Regions from separate parts of the Exiguobacterium sp. E17S genome, predicted to be linked through region 3. Evidence: riboswitches for the same ligand, from Rfam matches in the RefSeq annotation. Region 3 holds a riboswitch; each other region holds the start of a gene.

Region 1 (6,255 bases), on a different contig from region 3:
CCCGTGATCAATGTGTGTGGTGTGACATCAAACGCCGGGTTGAAGACAGCGACGCCTTCCGGTGCTGTCGCGACACCTTGGACAGTCGTCACTTCCTGCGGATCACGTTCTTCGATTTCGATCGCGTCTCCGGAAACGAGCGAGAAGTCGAACGTCGAGAGCGGTGCTGCGACGTAAAACGGAATACCAAAAGCTTGCGCGAGCAATGCCAATTGGAACGTCCCGATTTTATTCGCGGTATCTCCGTTTCGTGTAATGCGGTCGGCACCGACGATGATCGCATCGATCTGTTTTTCTTTCAGCGTATGGGCGACCATGTTGTCCGTAATTAACGTGACATCGATGCCGGCACGTTGCAGCTCCCATGTCGTCAATCGTGCTCCCTGCAGTAACGGTCGCGTCTCACTCGCAAAAACGGATAATTCGATGCCGCGTTCTTTTGCGATGTAGAACGGCGCAAGTGCCGTTCCATAAGCAGCGGTCGCAATCGATCCAGCATTACAAATCGTTAGGATCCGGTCGCCTGACTGGAACAATTCCAGTGCATGAATCCCGATTTGACGTGACGTCTGCGCATCCTGGTCGTATAAGGCGACCGTCCGTTTTTCCAACCGTTCGCGAATCTCTTCTACCGACGTCCCGTCTTGAATGATTGGATTCAATTGATCGAGGACATTTCGCAAGTTGACGGCCGTCGGTCGTGTCGCGAGTAACGTCGCCGATGTCTCAAGCAAGGCTTGCTTGTAGACCGGTAGCTCTGCTTCAAAGCGGTACGCTTCTTGAACGAGCACGAATCCACCGAATAAGCTGATCGCAGGTGCGCCCCGGACACGTAGTTGTTTAATCGCCTCAACCGCTTGCGCGAGATCAGCAATGACTTCATAGTGCTCTTCTTGCGGTAGACGTGTCTGATCGAGAATCGTCAAGATACGATCTTCGTAACGGATACTTTGAACGAATGTAGTCATCGGCTGAGTTCCTCCGTTACGTCAAAGTTTCGTAAATCATCGAATGTCCGGCATTCTGTACGGCGTTTGATTAACGCCGCTCCTAGACGAAGAGCGTGACGTTTCCGCTCTAAGCGTTCCGTCGTTGAATCGATTGATTCTAAATCAGCGACCGGTGCAAGACCAATCGTCCGCCGAATCAATTCGCAACCGGCAAAGCCAAGGGCATCCTGCAAGATCGTGCTCAATACATCGTCGACGAGCCCCGATGTCCGGAATGGTTCGACGGCTTCCCGTTCCCATAAGGCACGGAACGTTGAAGCAAATGTCAGCCAGAACGTGTCGATGTCGCGAATCCGGGCATCACGAAGTGCTGAATAATCGGGGTATGCTGCAAAGAATAAGTGGGCGATGAACTGTCCGACATCGAATCCGAATGGACCATAAAAGGCGAATTCAGGGTCGATGACCTTCGTTTCCGTCACCGAGGCGAAGATGCTTCCTGTATGTAGATCGCCGTGCAGCAATGCATCTCCTTTTGTGATGAAGAGCGCTTCAAGTTTTGCGACTTCGCGTTTTAACTCATCGTCTGCCCATAAATATGCCACCTCTTCTTCAAGCCCGGCTTCAATCTCGTTCGTCTCCGCGTCATGGAACGGATCCGTGAAGATTAATTTTTCCGTGATGTCGCACAAGTCTGGATTGTAGTACGTTCGGGCGACACGTTTCTTTTCAACCGGACCAAGCGCAAAGTCCGATGTATGAAATAACGTCCGAGCGAGATAAGAACCGATATGTTCCGCAAGCAACGGATACTGTTCACCTGCGAGTAAACCGCTTCGAACGATCGTCAGATGTGAAAGATCTTCCATGACCGTATACGCCTCTTCATGACTAGCATGAAAAACACGTGGCACGAACGGTACGGCATGCCGTGCGAATTCACGGAGTGCGGATTGCTCGATCCACGCTCGTTCGAGCGATAACGGCCAGCTCTCCCCGACGACCTTCGCATATGGTAATGCTTGTTTTAAAATCAAGCGATGTTCGCCTTCTCGAATCCGAAAGACGAGGTTGAGGTTCCCGTCGCCAATCTCTTCTGCTTCGACGGCTCCATCGCCGATCAGTCCTAATGTCCGAACACGATCAATCGCGTCCTGTTCTGTGAATGCTTTATATGTCATCTCAGTTTCCCCCTATGTGATACACGAAAAAGCGCCTCTTTTCGTCATCGAAAAGAGGCGCAGAAAAGTCACTGCGTCCTCTTATCTCTCAGACGAAACGTCTGTTGGATGTAGCACCGTGCCCAGTGGTCGGTTGCTGCGGCGTCATCGGGCCAATTCCCTCTGCCAACTCGCGATAAGAGTCGTATGTAGTTGTCGTGTGTGATATTGATTTGAATCTTACGCAATCGACTTCCTCGCTGTCAAATCGAAATCAAGCAGAAACGGATATCATTTTTAAGTCATCTATAGAAAGAGTATTTTCAAAAAAATAAATTTTCTAAAAATAGTTTGACAAGTGGCGATTCTCATGTAAAAATTGCAATTAGATTTCACAATTTCATCCAATTCTTATCAAGAGCAGACGGAGGGACAAGCCCTACGATGTCGCAGCAACCGACCTTTTGGCACGGTGCTAATTCTTGCAGCTACTAAGCTGACAGATAAGAGTCCACGTTCGAATCATTCATGGTCTCTTGTCGCTGACGAGAGACCATTTTTTTGTTGAAGGAGGAAAGACATGGCTTATATCACTGCTACTTATCAATTGACTGCCCGTGATCGACTCGAGCAGCGCGCTGAACAACTCGCGCTTGGTCTGACAGTCGGTTCTTGGACGGAACTGAATCATCTCGAACAACAACAACTCGCCTCGTTCAAAGGGGAAGTCGTACATACCGAAGAGCGCGATGGCAAAGGATATATCACGATTCGTTACCCGGAACATAACGTATCGCGCGACTTTTCTGCGATTCTGACGACCGTCTTCGGGAAACTCTCACTCGACGGTGAAATCAAACTAACGGAATTGCTACTACCCGATACATTTACGTCGGACTTTCCAGGTGCGAAATTCGGGATCGAAGGGGTCCGTTCCTTGATCGGTGTCGAAGATCGCCCATTATTAATGAGCATCTTCAAAGGAGTCATCGGACGCGATTTATCGTTCCTTCGTGATCAACTCGAAGGACAACTCGCTGGTGGGATTGATCTCGTCAAAGACGATGAGATCCTATACGACAATCCGTTGACACCGACGATTGACCGGGCACGGATCGGACGTGAGGTCATCGATGCTCACTTCCAACGGACCGGTAAACGTGCGTTATATGCGATCACACTCAGCGGTCCCGTCTTTACGCTCAAGGATCAAGCCAAGCGATTGATTGATGCTGGAGCGACTGCTTTCTTGCTGAATACCTTCACATACGGACTCGATGTCTTACGTGAACTGGCAAGTGATCCGGAAATCAACGTTCCTATCTTCAATCATCCGGCATATAGCGGTGCGTTGATCGCTAGCCCGAATCACGGAGTCGCAGCCCCTGTCTTACTCGGCACATTACCGCGTGCTGCCGGAGCAGACTTGACGCTATTCCCGTCTCCTTACGGCAATGTCGCTTTACCAAAGGATGTCGCCCGTGGCATCGCGGTCGAAGCGACCCGTCTCGGTCAGACGAAATCAATCTTCCCGGTTCCTTCAGCCGGTATTCATCCTGGACTCGTCGCTCAACTCGTACGAGACTTCGGGATCGATTCCGTCATCAACGCCGGCGGCGGCGTACATGGTCATCCGCAAGGTGCTGCGGCTGGTGTCATTGCTTTCCGCCAGGCACTCGATGCGGCACTCGCAAATGAATCCCTATCGGCGGCAGCATCGCGTCATGAAGAATTACGGATCGCCCTTGACGCTTGGGGGATCAAGTCATGACCGTACGGATTCTTTGTGACTTCGACGGTACGGTGACGACGCAAGATAACATCATCGCACTCATGCAACAATTTGCGCCAGCGAGTGACTTCGAACCGTTGAAACGCGGCGTACTCGACCGAACGCTATCGATTCAGAGTGGTGTCGGGCAAATGTTCGCACTTCTGCCGTCTGACGGAAAAACAGCCTATCTTGACTTTTTGTTGGAGCGTGCAGTCATTCGCGACGGATTTTCGGAGTTACTTCAGTACAGTCGTCGTCAAGGAATCGATTTTTCGATCGTCAGCGGTGGAATGGACTTTTTCGTCGAACCGATCTTAGCGCCATTCCTTGAACAAGAACAGATTTACTGTAACGTCGCCGATTTCAGTGGTCCATTCGTCCATATCGATTGGCCAAACGCCTGCGATGCCCATTGCACGAACGGGTGCGGCTGTTGTAAAACGTCCGTTGCCCGGGCATTGCGCAAAGACGATGACGTCATCATCGTCATCGGTGACTCGGTGACGGACTTCGAACTCGCGAAACAAGCGGATCGTGTCTATGCCCGTGATTATCTGATCACGTTGTGTGAAGAGAACGATATCGCCTATACACCGTTTGAGACGTTCCACGATATCGTTCATGATTTAACGCGAGCGGAGGTGACAACATGACATTCATGCGACGGTATGAAGAGCTACGCGCCATCAAACAAGAGCTTGCGGCGCGCGATTGGTTCCCTGGTACGAGTGGCAATCTCGCCATTCGGACGTCCGGTGTCCCGGTTGAATTCCTTGTGACGGCAAGCGGAAAAGATAAACGGCAGACGACTCCTGACGACTTCGTTCATGTCGATGCGACCGGTCAATTGATTGGTGAGCAATCCGGGCGTCCTTCCGCTGAGACATTGCTCCATGTCGAAGTGTTCAATCGAACGGACGCCGGTTGTTCTCTGCATGTCCATACGATTGCGAACAATGTGATTTCGGAACTCTATGGCGATCAAGGCAGCATCACCTTTTCCGGTCAAGAAATCATCAAGGCACTCGGACACTGGGAAGAGGATGCGACGGTCACGGTACCGATCATTCCGAATCATGCGGACATTCCGACGCTTGCCGCTGCTTTTGCACCGCATGTCACAGCGGACAGTGGTGCCGTCCTGATCCGCAATCACGGAATCACGGTCTGGGCACCGACCGCCTTTGAAGCAAAGAAACACCTCGAAGCCTTCGAGTTTTTATTCAATTACACGTTGACGTTGCAATCATGCCGTCAATCCATTCATTAAAAGGAGGAATCATCTCATGGCAACAGTCTTATTCCAAGAAACAAACACACGGTATACGGATCAAACGGAAGTCGCTGACTTCCTCGCGTCACGCGGCGTTCTTTACGAACAGTGGGACGTTTCGAAACTTCCAGCGCCTCTCGTTGAGAACTTCACACTGACGGATGCAGACAAACAAACGATTCTCGATACGTTTGCTCCAGAAATCAAAGACGTATCAGAACGTCGTGGGTATCAGACAGCTGATATCATCTCACTTTCGGATACGACACCGAACCTTGATGAGTTACTCGTCAACTTCCAGAAAGAACATCACCATACGGATGATGAAGTTCGTTTCATCGTTAGCGGTCATGGCGTCTTCGCGATCAAAGACGAAGAAGTCGGCTACTATAACATCGAACTCAATCCTGGTGATTTGATTTCCGTTCCTGTTAACACACGCCACTACTTTACGCTTCAAGACGATCGTAAAGTCGTTGCTGTTCGGATCTTCGTCACGACAGACGGCTGGGTTCCGATTTATGAAAACGAGACGTCAACGGTCTCTTAAGAACGATATAAGCGCTGATTTCCTTTATGTGAAGGAAATCAGCGCTTTTCTTATCGCACAAACATATCACTACATTGACACGTAACCGATATAATGAAGGAAAAGCGATGAGGAAGTGAGCGTCATGCATATTCGTCCCGTAACGGAACACGACTTACCAGCGATTCTCGCCATCTATAACGAAGGCATTGAAGATCGGATCGCAACGCTTGAGACCGACCAAAAGGACTTATCCTTCATGACCCAGTGGTATGCGGAACGCACCGATCGATATGCCGGTTATGTCGCTGAAGATGACACAGGTGTCCTCGGCTTCATTTCCCTCGATCCGTATAATCCGCGTCCTGTCTACGCATCCGTCGGTGAGATTTCGGTTTATATCACCCGGACTCATCGTGGACAAGGGATTGGCACACGTTTGCTTGAAACGGCTGAGCAACACGCCCGTGATCATCAGATGCATAAGCTGATCCTCTTTACCTTCCCGTTCAATAAAATCGGACAAAAACTCTATATCCGCTCCGGGTTCCGGATCGTCGGAACGTTTA
Region 2 (6,255 bases), on a different contig from region 3:
GACGAATTCAAAAAAATATGATACCTTTAGTTCACGAATAAAATTACATACCTCCTGATGTATGTATGGAAGTATGCTGAATGCAGTTGAATTTATAAAGAATAGGTGAAGAACATGCCAACAACTGATAAAAAAGATAAACCAGAACGTTCCTATACACTGGCTCAATTGAGCCAACTGACATTAAAAGAACTCTATGAAATCGCAAAGACGAAGAATGTCCCACAATACCGGGAAGCCCGTAAACGCGAGTTGATGTTCAAGATTTTAAAAGCACAGGCTGAATCGACTGGTCTTTATTTCCTCGAAGGGGTACTCGAAGTCATCCCTGGCAACCCACAAATGCAAAACGATGGTGGCTTTGGCTTCCTTCGTCCTATCAATTATTCCCAATCCTCTGAAGATATTTATATCGCAGCATCTCAAATCCGACGCTTTAATCTACGTAATGGTGATGTCGTCACAGGTAAAGTCCGTCCACCGAAGGAAAACGAACGATTCCAAGGATTACTTAGCGTGGAAGCCGTCAACGGTGAAGCACCAGATACTGCCCGTAACCGTTTATTTTTCCCGGCACTGACACCGATCTATCCGGATCGTCTAATGCGACTTGAGACAGAACCACGCCATCTATCTGTGCGTGTCATGGATATGATCGCACCGGTTGGGTTTGGTCAACGTGGTTTGATCGTCGCACCGCCAAAAGCAGGGAAGACATCACTCCTCAAAGAAATCGCAAACTCGATTCAGGAGAATCATCCGGATGTCGAACTGATCATTCTCTTGATTGATGAGCGTCCTGAGGAAGTAACAGATATTGAGCGCTCGGTTCCAGGAGCAGACGTTGTCAGCTCGACGTTTGACGAAACACCAGACAACCACGTCCGGATTTCTGAGCTTGTCCTCGAGCGGGCGATGCGACTCGTCGAACATAAGAAGGATGTCGTCATCCTGATGGATTCGATCACGCGTCTGACACGTGCCTATAACTTAACGGTACCGCAAAGCGGTCGGACGCTCTCAGGGGGGATCGACCCGGCTGCGTTCCATAAGCCAAAACGATTCTTTGGGGCAGCGCGAAACATCGAACACGGTGGTAGTTTAACGATTCTTGCGACAGCACTCGTTGAGACAGGATCACGCATGGATGACGTCATCTATGAGGAGTTCAAAGGGACGGGCAACATGGAGTTGCATCTTGATCGTAAGCTGTCAGAGCGTCGGATCTTCCCAGCGATTGACATTCGGAAGTCCGGTACACGGAAGGAAGAACTCTTGCTTCCAAAAGAGCAACTCGATGCGCTTTGGACGATTCGCCGGACGATGAATGAGTCGAACGAGTTCGTCGATACGTTCCTGCGTAAGATTCGCGATACGAAAAATAATGAAGAATTTTTCGTTGAACTCGAGAAAGAAAAGAAGAAGACGGTCCGACGCGCACCGGCTAAACCGCGTACCGTCAAGAAGGAAACGACGACGGAAAAATAACTATTGCGACGCGTAAAAAAATCGTTTAGTATAGGAAGGTAACTTACTCTGGCTCAGCAAATGAACCAGGGCGGAAGGAGAGAAATCAACCATGAAACAAGGAATTCACCCTAACTACAACAAAGTAGTATTTATGGATTCAACGACTGAGTACAAATTCTTAAGCGGTTCTACTCGTTCTTCGAACGAAACGATCACTTGGGAAGATGGTAACGAGTACCCACTCATCCGTGTGGATGTGTCTTCAGACTCGCACCCATTCTACACAGGTCGTCAAAAGTTCAACGCGGCAGATGGTCGTGTCGATCGCTTCAACAAAAAATACGGCCGCAAGTAATCACTTGTCGGTTCTTAAAAAAACAGCCTGCCTCCATTATGGAAGCAGGCTGTTTTTGTATAGACTGAATTGTGAACGATACGCGAGATACGTCTTCAAGACGAAGGAGAAGGCGATTCCACCGGCAATCCCGATTAAATACGGCATGACTTCCGGATGTGCCAAGATATAGTCCATGACTTTGTGGAACGAGAGATGACGACCGACGAAGTAGCCGGCGCCTAAAAACACGCTGATCCAAATCAACGCACCTGTATACGCATAACTCGCAAACACGCGAAACGGCATTTTCGAGACACCTGCAAAAAAGGCAGAGAGTTGGCGGAGACCAGGTATGTAGTAACCGATGATCAAGACCGATTTCCCGTAACGACGAAATCCGGCTTCAGCGGAAAGAATATGTTTTTCTGAGATACGCATTTTCGGTCCGACGCGGTGTAATAGTGGCATACCGAGTTTTAATCCGAGTAAATAGCTGATCGTCATCCCGATACAACTGCCGGCGTAAGCAGCGAGAATCGTACCGACGAGTGGTAGATTGCCTTGATGCATCCAAAAACCGGACAGGACGAGCAGGGTCTCATCAGGAACCGGCAATCCCACGATACCACCTGCGAGAAGGACGGAGAGACCAAGGGCACCATATTGGTGCAGGATGTCATGTAAGAGATGATGAATCGGGGACACCTTCTTTCGTGAGAGTCTTCTTCTTCAGTGTACAGGAAATAGGGGACGGTTGGAATGAAAGGACAAAAATTCTAGGTAAAGAAAAAATGAATTTTGATTTCCGGAAGTCAACCCTTTTTCTCGATACCGTTTCGGGCTATACTCGTTAAAGTGACTATTTTTAGAGGACGGTGTCGGACGATGATGCATGTAATAAATCAGTACGGCTGGATCGAAGTAATTTGTGGCAGTATGTTTTCCGGGAAATCGGAAGAGTTGATTCGTCGTGTCAGACGGGCGCAGTACGGCAAACTGCCCGTTCAAGTATTCAAGCCGGCAATCGACGACCGGTACCATGAAGAGCATGTCGTCTCTCATATCGGCAACTCCGTCGTGGCGATTCCGATGGCGACGAGTCGCGATCTCTACGCAGCAGTAGCAGAGGAAACACAAATCGTTGGAATCGATGAAGTTCAATTCTTTGATGATGAGATCGTACAAGTCATCGAAGCACTTGCACAAGACGGAAAACGCGTCATTTGTGCAGGCCTTGATCAAGATTTCCGGGCAGAGCCATTTGGCAAGATGCCGGAATTACTGGCGCGCGCAGAATTCGTAACGAAGCTGCAAGCCATCTGTCTTTCATGTGGTGATCCGGCTTCCCGGACACAACGGTTGATTGATGGAAAACCAGCGAACTACGATGATCCGATCATCCTAGTTGGCGCTTCAGAATCATATGAGCCACGGTGCCGCCATTGCCATGAGGTGCCTGGAAAACCGAAGCCGCTCCAATCGGTGCAGCACCAAGAAAATTAAAAAAGACGAACCGGTCGCGGTCGTCCTTTGATGTAACAGCTATTCGCTTCTAAGTGAATAGCTGTTTTTTTATTATCCCGTTTCCTGTGAGAACCGGCTTGAGCGTTCGATAAAACGGATCGTCTCACGAACGATCAAATCCTGATCATGATCGAGGGTCGCGACGTGGTACGAGTTCAGTAAACAGTAGCTTCGTTTATCATTCGTTCCGATGTGCTGATGCAGATAATCCGAGCTCGACGGCGGGACGACGTGATCGGTCGCCGAGTAGAGAATTAATGTCGGCAGAAGGATCGATCCGAGGCGTCCTTTCGTCTCATCCATCAGACGGACGAGTTCGAACGCACAACGACTTGGAACGAGGTCATAGATGATTTCGAAAGCAGACCGTTTGATGTCCGGTGCCCCTTCTGGTAAATACTCTGGACCGTCCTCGAACGAAAGTGCTTCGTAAGAAGGAACGGAGAGTGCGGCATTGATCGTAATGATGCCGGCAAACGGAATGCCGTCAGCGGCGAGTGACAGTGCAAGCGTCGCACCCATCGATTGACCGATGACGAAGACTTGATCGCATGTTTCTTGTAAACGTTCATAGCCGTCTTGCAGGCTTTGCTTCCAACATCGAGCAGTCGATTGTTCAAACTCGCGGACGTTCGTTCCATGTCCACGTAAGCGCGGGGCATAGACGGTAAAACCTTCAGCAGCGAATGCCTCACCGACGTCTCGGACACTTTGCGGTGTTGCATTAAACCCATGACAGATTAGAATGCCGATCGATCCACCTTGAAAATAAAACGCTTCAGCACCAGTCAGTACAGGATAGTTCATCATTACTATTTTTCCTCCATTCATGAAAAAAACTCGTCGACGTCACTGCTTGGACGCCCACGAGTTTTTCACCGTATCATCCAAAGCCGCGCTTTGCTGGTCGGAGCACCTTACAGATTGCAGGTTGCCGTGAAGTCATAGAGCCAGGTCTCTCGTTCACTCTTGATAAATATCATATTGGAATTGTCGGAATAATCATTGAAACGATGGTAGCACGTTCGAAAATGACTTGTCAAATCGTTCTTGACGAATCATGATCCGTTCATTAAGCTAATTCATAACTTAATCATCCGTCGATATGCGCCAAATGGATTATTTTTGCAAAGTTGGTTGACTTTTAAAGTTTCGACCCGTAATGTAAAAATTAGTTTTACGACATAAGCAACAACGCAACAACACACATACGAATTTCATACCGCAATACTTATCCAGAGAGGTGGAGGGACTGGCCCTACGAAACCTCGGCAACAGACTCATTATGAGCACTGTGCCAATTCCATCAGACAGATGTCTGAGAGATGAGTAGAGTGGATTCTGCCACTGTGCGGATCCAGGTCTCTTCTTGTTTCTCAAGAAGGGACCTTTTTTGTTGAATGAAGGGGGAAAACGGAATGATTGCATTTCATCAAGTCAAAAAAACGTACGTCACGAAAGATCAGTCGATCGCAGCGCTTGACGGTGTCGACCTGACAATCGAAAAAGGCGAAATCTTTGGTGTCATCGGCTTTAGCGGTGCCGGAAAAAGTTCACTGCTCCGCTGTGTCAATCTATTAGAACGACCGACGTCAGGAACGGTGACGGTCGATGGAGAAGATTTAACGCAACTGTCTCCGAAAAAATTGCGCCAAGCAAAACAACGGATCGGGATGATTTTTCAGCACTTCAATCTATTGAATGCGAACACGGTCTTTACGAATGTCGCGAAACCACTCGTTCTCGCAGGCGTCAAGAAAGACGAAATTCGCCGCCGGGTGACGGAGTTACTCGAATTCGTCGATCTCGCGGACAAGGCGGATCATTATCCGGATCAATTGTCGGGTGGGCAGAAACAGCGCGTTGGTATCGCCCGGGCACTCGCGACGCAACCTTCCGTCCTCTTGTGTGACGAAGCGACGTCAGCGCTTGATCCCCAGACGACACATCATATTCTCCAGTTATTAAAACGTATCAATGCGGAGTACGGGATCACGATTCTCTTGATCACCCACGAGATGGGCGTCATTCGGGAAATTTGCGACCGCGTCGCTGTCATTGAAGCTGGGAAACTGATCGAGTCAGGAACGGTCTTTGATGTCTTTTCAAACCCGCAGACCGAGACAGCACAGAACTTCGTCCGCTCCGTCATGCACGACGAGATTCCAGCATCGATTCGCCAGTTGATCGAGTCCCGGAATGCGAATCCGATCTATAAGATTCATTTCCTCGGACATCACACCGGGCAGCCACTCTTATCGCAAGTTGCGAAACGCTTTGACGTCGATGTCAACATCTTGCACGGTAGCATCACGGAGTTGCAGGATACGCCGTTCGGCACCTTACTCGTCGAGTTGATTGGTGAGCCGACTGAAGTGAAACGAGCGTTACACTACATCAATCAGGCACAGGTGACGGTCGAGGAGGTACTTGCTCATGCTAGTTAATTACAGTGATATCTGGACAGCATTTTTGCAGACGATGACGATGGTATCCGTTTCGCTCTTATTCTCGACCTTGATCGGCTTACCACTCGGTATCCTGCTTGTCGTCACGCGAAAAGGAGCATTGCTTGAAAATGTCCCGCTGTTCACGTTCTTCAACAGTATCGTCAATATTTTCCGTTCGATTCCGTTCATCATCTTACTCGTCGCGATCATCCCGTTGACGCGCTTGATCGTTCAGACATCGATCGGAACAGAAGCCGCAATCGTCCCGCTCGTCTTTTACGCTGCACCATACATGGCGCGTCTGATCGAGAGTTCTTTACTCGAAGTCGATAAAGGCGTTCTTGAAGCAGCAGAAGCGATGGGCGCGACACCGTTTCAAACGATTTTCCGCTTCCTCCTACCGGAAGCACTCGGTTCACTCATCCTTAACTTAACGATCGCGACGATCGGCTTGATCGGGGCGTCAGCGATGGC
Region 3 (6,255 bases):
CCGGATCGATTACTCGAGAGTGGTCAACAAGTCGGTAGTCTCAGCGTCATTGCTTCACCCGGTCATACACCCGGTTCCATCTCGCTTTGGCATGAAGGAAGCCGGACGTTGATCGCTGGGGATGCTTTTCAGACGCAAGGTGGACTTGCCGTCTCCGGTGATGTCCGTTGGCAATTCCCGTTCCCCGCACTCGCGACATGGGATCCGAACGTTGCCCTTCGCTCAGCTGATCAACTGACGGAACTGTCTCCAGATATTCTTGCCGTCGGACACGGTCCCCTCATTCTCGGACCGAGTTACGAGATGCGACAAGCTGTCGATCGATTCACTCAGGTCTTGCAGACGAAAAAATCATCACCTTTCAAATAATATACGCATATGAAAAACATCCGCGAACGTGTTCCTGACATGTCGCAGATGTTTTTTCGTTCAACAGACAACTCACGTCTGTTCTGTAACAGCATAACGATAGACTCGTGCTTCATAGGGACGCAAGATATCCGGGCTATCCGGATAGTTTGATACGAGCAATTTTTCATGCGGTAAGACGAGGGCGGTCTGCATCGGTTCATCATGCACGTTGAGGACGATCCGCCAGACCTCTCCCTCTAATTCCCGCTCATAGATATAGAGATACGGATCATGAAGCGCTAAGTCTCGGTACGTACCGTAGACCATAATCGGATGATTCTTTCGCATCTGAATCAACGATCGGTAAAAAGCAAGCACGGACGATGGATCGGCTTCTGCCTGCGCGACATTGATGTCTGTATAATTCGGATTGACCGCTAACCATGGTTTCCCACTCGTAAAGCCGGCTGCATGCGTGTCATCCCACTGCATCGGCGTGCGGGAGTTATCGCGGGCGAGTAACTGCATCGATGAGAGTACGACCTCCGGGTCCTCTCCACCAGCAACGCGTTCTTCGTATCGATTGCGAAAGGCGACGTCTTGATAGAGCGATGGATCTGAGAAACGAATCCCCGTCATGCCGATTTCTTCTCCTTGGTACACGTACGGAATGCCGGGTAACGTATGCAACATCAAACCGAGTAATTTCGCACTCTCGACCCGGTACCGTTCACTGCCGAAGCGGGTCACTTGTCGCGTATGATCATGGTTGTTGAGGAACTGTGAATTGACACCTAGTGGGTATAAGACGTCGTACCAGCGTTTCTGAATTTCCTTGAATCGTAAAAGATCCATCGCCTCCATGTCGTCCGCGATTTCGAAGTGAAACAGCGTCCGAAGTTCTTCTCGTTCTTCACTGACATATAACAGACCGTCTTCCGGACCAACGAACGGAATCTCACCGACTGTGAATAAATCTTTTCCCGCAAGGACGTTCGCATGCATCTCCTGCAGGAAGTCATGCACGCCTGGCTGATTTCCAAGGTACGATAGATCAAATGGATTGGCGACATCCTCAAACGACCGTTTTTTGATCAAGTTGATGACATCCATCCGGAAGCCGTCGATCCCTTGAGCGATCCACCAGTTCATCATATCGTAGATCGCTTGCCGGACAGCTGGATGTTCCCAGTTTAAGTCTGGCTGTTCTTTGGCGAAGGAATGAAAATAATACTGCCCACGCTCTTCATTCCACGTCCACGGGCTTGGCGCAAAGTACGAGCGCCAGTTGTTTGGAGGCGTCTCTTTCGTGCCATCCTGCCAGATATACCAGTCTTCCTTATCGTTGATCCGCTCTCGCGACTGACGGAACCAGTCATGCTGGTCACTCGTGTGATTGACGACTAAATCGAGAATGACCTTCAATCCACGGGCATGAGCGGCCGTGATCAACTCCTGTAGATCTCCCATTGTTCCCGCTTTTTCCATGATCTCGTAATAATCGGCAATATCATAACCGTTATCGACATCCGGTGAACGATAACACGGATTCAACCACACGACATCGACACCAAGTGAAGCGATGTAATCAAGCTTGTCGATGACACCTCGCAAATCACCAATCCCATCCCCGTTCGAATCTTTAAAGCTACGCCAGTAGACTTGATAGACGACTGCCTCTTTCCAGTTAGCTCGCTTCATCTCCTCACTCCTCTCCCTACTCTTTATTCCCGCTCCACTTATCTGTACCTGTTTATCCGACAATTTTTTTGAATTTCGAAAAAGTTCTTTTCTTTTGACTGAATATTCGTTATCCTTGACGACAATACCACGAAGGAGGCATTCATCCATGAAACATTTCGCTCCATCCATCGCCATTGATCGGCTTCCTGCTCCTGTCTTCGCTGAACTCGCGAACCGAATCGGTGCTGTGAAAGCTGCCGGACACGATGTCATCACACTTGGTCAAGGAACACCCGACCAGACGACGCCTGTACATATTCTCGATGCCTTAAAACAAGCCATCGACGAGCCAACGAACCTTCAATATCCACCGTTTCGTGGACATGATTTTCTAAAGCAAGCCGTCGCGCGCTTTTATGCGACCGAATTCGGTGTCACGATCAATCCGGCAACGGAAGTCGCAATTCTGCTCGGTAGTAAAGCCGGCATCGTCGCCTTACCGCAGACGATCGTCAACCCTGGAGAAGGTGTCATCGTTCCGGATCCAGGATACCCGGATTACCTGTCTGGCGCAGCACTTGCTGGCGCATTCCCGATTACGCTTCCGTTACTTGAGAAAAATAACTTCTTACCGGATTACGACTTACTTGATACGACGGACGTCGAGCGTGCCCGGATGTTGTTCCTTAACTACCCGAGTAATCCGACGGGTGCGACCGCGACGGCAGAAGCCTTCGAACAGACAGTCGCTTTCGCCGATGCCCATGATATCTGTGTCGTCCATGACTTAGCATACGGCGGCATCAGTTTCGATGGTCCGACGCGAAGCTTCCTGCAGACGGAAGGGGCAAAAGACGTCGGGATCGAGCTATTCTCACTCTCAAAACGCTTCAACATGTCTGGCTTCCGGATTGCCTTCGCGATCGGAAATCCGTCCGTCATCTCAAGCATCGAAACATACCAAGAACATCTCTACGTCAGTGCCTTCACACCGATTCAGCATGCGGCGACCGTTGCCCTCACGAGTGACCAAACGTGCGTCCGCGAGTTAAGTAGCTTGTATGAAACACGACGCGATGCGTTGTTCGCAAAACTCGATGCGATCGGCTGGAGTGGACCACGCCCGGGCGGTTCCTTCTTCGTCTGGCTTCCAGTTCCAGAAGGTTACACGTCCCAAAGCTTCACCGATCACCTGCTTGACGAAGCACACGTCGCCGTGACCCCGGGATCATTCTTCGGCGAATACGGTGAAGGCTACGTCCGGATTAGCTTGATTGCTGACGTCGAACGTCTAGAAGAAGCCGTCGATCGAATCGGAACGCTCAACCTGTTCCGGACACCTGTTGCGGAATAATTCTGAAAAAACATTTGACAGATGGGAATCATTTCCGTTAAAGTAAATCCCAACAGCATAACTACTTATCGAGAGCGACCGAGGGATTAGGCCCAACGACGTCCGGCAACCACCTGTAAGGAACGGTGCCACATCCTACAGAATGATTTTCATTCTGAGAGATAAGTTACGAAATCTTACACTTTCGTCGCTTTTTTCTGGTTGCTCCGCTACTAGGAAAAAGCGACTTTTTTTGTATGAGGAGATGAGCGGATGATTGAATTCAAACACATTACAAAACGGTTCGTTCGAGATCGGACCCCGATTTTTGCATTACGGGATGTCGATTTGACGATCCAAAAAGGAGAAATCTTCGGGATCATCGGTGAGTCCGGTGCCGGTAAGAGTACGTTACTTCGCCTAATCAACGGACTCGAGCATCCGACACAGGGAACCGTCAAGGTCGACGGTGTCTCGCTTGGCGGAATGTCAAAAGCAGATTTGCGTCAACTTCGCTTACGGACAGGAATGATTTTTCAGCATTTCCAATTGATCCAGTCGCGCAACGTCGCGGATAACATCGCTTTTGCACTCAAGGCTGCTGGCGTCAAACGAGCAGATTTCCCGGAGCGAATTCGCGAACTCGTCTCGCTCGTCGGACTCGAAGGATTTGAGACGAACTTCCCGAGTCAATTAAGCGGTGGGCAGAAACAGCGCGTTGGGATTGCCCGGGCACTCGCAAACAATCCGACCGTCTTGTTATGTGACGAAGCGACATCAGCTCTTGACCCCGTTACGACACTACAGATCCTTGAACTGCTGAAGGATTTGAATGAACGACTCGGATTGACGATCGTCCTCATCACGCATGAAATCGATGTCGTCAAACAGATTTGTCATCGTGTCGCCGTCATGTCGCAAGGGGAAGTCGTTGAAGTCGCCTCTACCTATGACTTGTTCAGCCAAGCCAAACATCCGGTGACGCAACATTACGTCGACACGGCGTTACAAATCGAGCTACCGGAACGCATCTTACAAGCGACACCGGGAAAAATCATCCGCTTGCAGTTCACAGGCGAGAAGACCGGCGAGAGTACGTTATCAGAAGCAATCCGCCGTTACGATATCTCAGTCAGCATCTTGCACGGCAAGGTCGACTACATTCAAGACGTCGCCTTCGGTGTCCTGATTGTCAGCTTGACGGGATCATCCGACCAAATCGCTCCTGCCCTTGACTGGCTCGCGACGGAACTTCACGCACTCGAGGTGATTCAGGATGTGGCTTGATCGTATTCAAACGATGTTACCTGAGCTCTTGAAGGCACTCGGCGAGACAGCATGGATGGTTGGCATTTCGCTTGCCTTCGCATTGGTCGTCGGGATTCCGCTCGGTATTCTCTTGTTCGTCACCGACCGCGGATTGTTTTTTCAAAACCTTGCCGTCCGACGTGTTCTTGATTTCGTCGTCAATATCGTCCGGTCGCTACCGTTCATCATCTTGCTAGTTGCCCTCATTCCGTTAACAAAGTTCTTGCTCGACAATACGATTGGTCCGACGGCAGCATCCGTCAGTCTCAGTGTCGCAGCGATTCCGTTTCTCGCGCGACTCGTTGAGACGTCACTCCGCGAAATTCCGCCTGGTCTAATCGAAGCAGCGGAAGCCTGTGGGGCGAAACCATTACGGATCATCGTCAGCGTCCTCTTACCGGAAGCACTCCCTGGCATCATTCAGGGCATCACATTAACGACAATCAGCTTGATCGGCTTCTCAGCGATGGCTGGGATCGTCGGTGGCGGTGGTGTCGGTGACCTCGCGATCCGTTTCGGTTACTATCGCTACGATAATCTCATCATGATCGTGACGATCGTCGTGCTCATCGTCATCGTTCAAAGTATTCAAGCACTTGGCAATCAACTGGCGCGAAAAACAGATAAACGCTAATCATACATACAAAGGGAGAGTGGAATCATGAAAAAACGATATGCCTTTTTAGCAACAGCCTTACTTGGTGCAGGAGTCCTCGCAGGATGTGGAGACAGCAGTGCTGATGAAAAAGACAAGACGATCAAGATTGGTGCGACGAGTGGTCCGTATAGCGACATGGTCAAACAAGCAATCCAACCACAACTCGAAAAGAAAGGCTATAAAGTCGAAATCGTCGAGTTCAGCGATTACATCCAACCGAACATCGCCCTCGGTAGCGGGAACATCGACGCCAACTTGTTCCAACACTCGATCTATCTCAAGACGTTTTCTAAAGAAAAGAACCTCGATTTAAAAGGACTCATCACGGTTCCAACAGCACCGATGGGACTATACAGCAAGACAGCGAAGACACTCGACGACGTCAAGACCGGTGCTGAAGTCGCGACGCCGAATGATCCGACGAACCAAGCACGAGCACTGAACCTCTTGGCAGAACAAGGCTGGATTGAACTCAAGCCGGACGCTGATCCACTGACCGTTTCCGAGAAAGATATCGTCAAGAATCCGAAGAAACTCGTCATCAAACCACTCGAAGCGGCTCAACTGCCACGTGCTGTCGAAAGTGTCGATATCTCCGCCGTTCCAGGGAACTTCGCGCTTGCTGCGAAATTCGACTTACTTGATGCGTTAGCGCTTGAGACGATGGACGAACAATACCGTAACCTCGTCGCTGTCCAAACGAAAGATGCGGACAAGCAAGTCGCAAAAGACTTAAAAGCAGCCGTCGAATCGGACGCTTTCAATACAGTCATCGAAAAATCATTCAAAGGCTTCAGTAAACCTGAATGGGCAAACTGATGTAAAAAACGACCGGAATTCAACGAGATCACCTCTCTTTGAATTCCGGTCGTTTTGTGTTAGAACCGATACCACATCAGTTCTTCATCATGATAGGTATCAT

What was found. A riboswitch is a leader RNA that binds a small molecule or an ion and turns the genes downstream of it on or off. The one in region 3 is predicted to bind S-adenosylmethionine.
Positions count from the first base shown of each region.
Region 1: linked by a shared signal. The riboswitch ahead of AC3B4V_RS10760 (2,3-diketo-5-methylthiopentyl-1-phosphate enolase) and the one ahead of AC3B4V_RS08465 (methionine ABC transporter ATP-binding protein) in region 3 are both predicted to bind S-adenosylmethionine.
Region 2: linked by a shared signal. The riboswitch ahead of AC3B4V_RS14725 (alpha/beta hydrolase) and the one ahead of AC3B4V_RS08465 (methionine ABC transporter ATP-binding protein) in region 3 are both predicted to bind S-adenosylmethionine.

Region 1 covers NZ_JBYLRU010000002.1:302,312-308,566, reverse strand. The annotation lists gene mtnA (S-methyl-5-thioribose-1-phosphate isomerase) at 1-968, opposite strand, end outside; gene mtnK (S-methyl-5-thioribose kinase) at 965-2,131, opposite strand; SAM riboswitch class I at 2,210-2,313, opposite strand; SAM riboswitch class I at 2,519-2,620, shown strand; gene AC3B4V_RS10760 (2,3-diketo-5-methylthiopentyl-1-phosphate enolase) at 2,691-3,881, shown strand; gene AC3B4V_RS10755 (2-hydroxy-3-keto-5-methylthiopentenyl-1-phosphate phosphatase) at 3,878-4,537, shown strand; gene AC3B4V_RS10750 (methylthioribulose 1-phosphate dehydratase) at 4,534-5,154, shown strand; gene AC3B4V_RS10745 (1,2-dihydroxy-3-keto-5-methylthiopentene dioxygenase) at 5,171-5,707, shown strand; gene AC3B4V_RS10740 (arsinothricin resistance N-acetyltransferase ArsN1 family A) at 5,832-6,255, shown strand, end outside.
Region 2 covers NZ_JBYLRU010000006.1:66,316-72,570, forward strand. The annotation lists gene rho (transcription termination factor Rho) at 115-1,488, shown strand; gene AC3B4V_RS14710 (type B 50S ribosomal protein L31) at 1,580-1,825, shown strand; gene AC3B4V_RS14715 (DedA family protein) at 1,862-2,512, opposite strand; gene AC3B4V_RS14720 (thymidine kinase) at 2,696-3,310, shown strand; gene AC3B4V_RS14725 (alpha/beta hydrolase) at 3,383-4,141, opposite strand; SAM riboswitch class I at 4,209-4,310, opposite strand; SAM riboswitch class I at 4,560-4,663, shown strand; gene AC3B4V_RS14730 (methionine ABC transporter ATP-binding protein) at 4,750-5,778, shown strand; gene AC3B4V_RS14735 (methionine ABC transporter permease) at 5,768-6,255, shown strand, end outside.
Region 3 covers NZ_JBYLRU010000001.1:1,637,891-1,644,145, forward strand. The annotation lists gene AC3B4V_RS08450 (MBL fold metallo-hydrolase) at 1-369, shown strand, start outside; gene AC3B4V_RS08455 (glycoside hydrolase family 13 protein) at 442-2,052, opposite strand; gene AC3B4V_RS08460 (aminotransferase class I/II-fold pyridoxal phosphate-dependent enzyme) at 2,201-3,388, shown strand; SAM riboswitch class I at 3,451-3,556, shown strand; gene AC3B4V_RS08465 (methionine ABC transporter ATP-binding protein) at 3,641-4,654, shown strand; gene AC3B4V_RS08470 (methionine ABC transporter permease) at 4,644-5,309, shown strand; gene AC3B4V_RS08475 (MetQ/NlpA family ABC transporter substrate-binding protein) at 5,337-6,152, shown strand; gene AC3B4V_RS08480 (GNAT family N-acetyltransferase) at 6,212-6,255, opposite strand, start outside.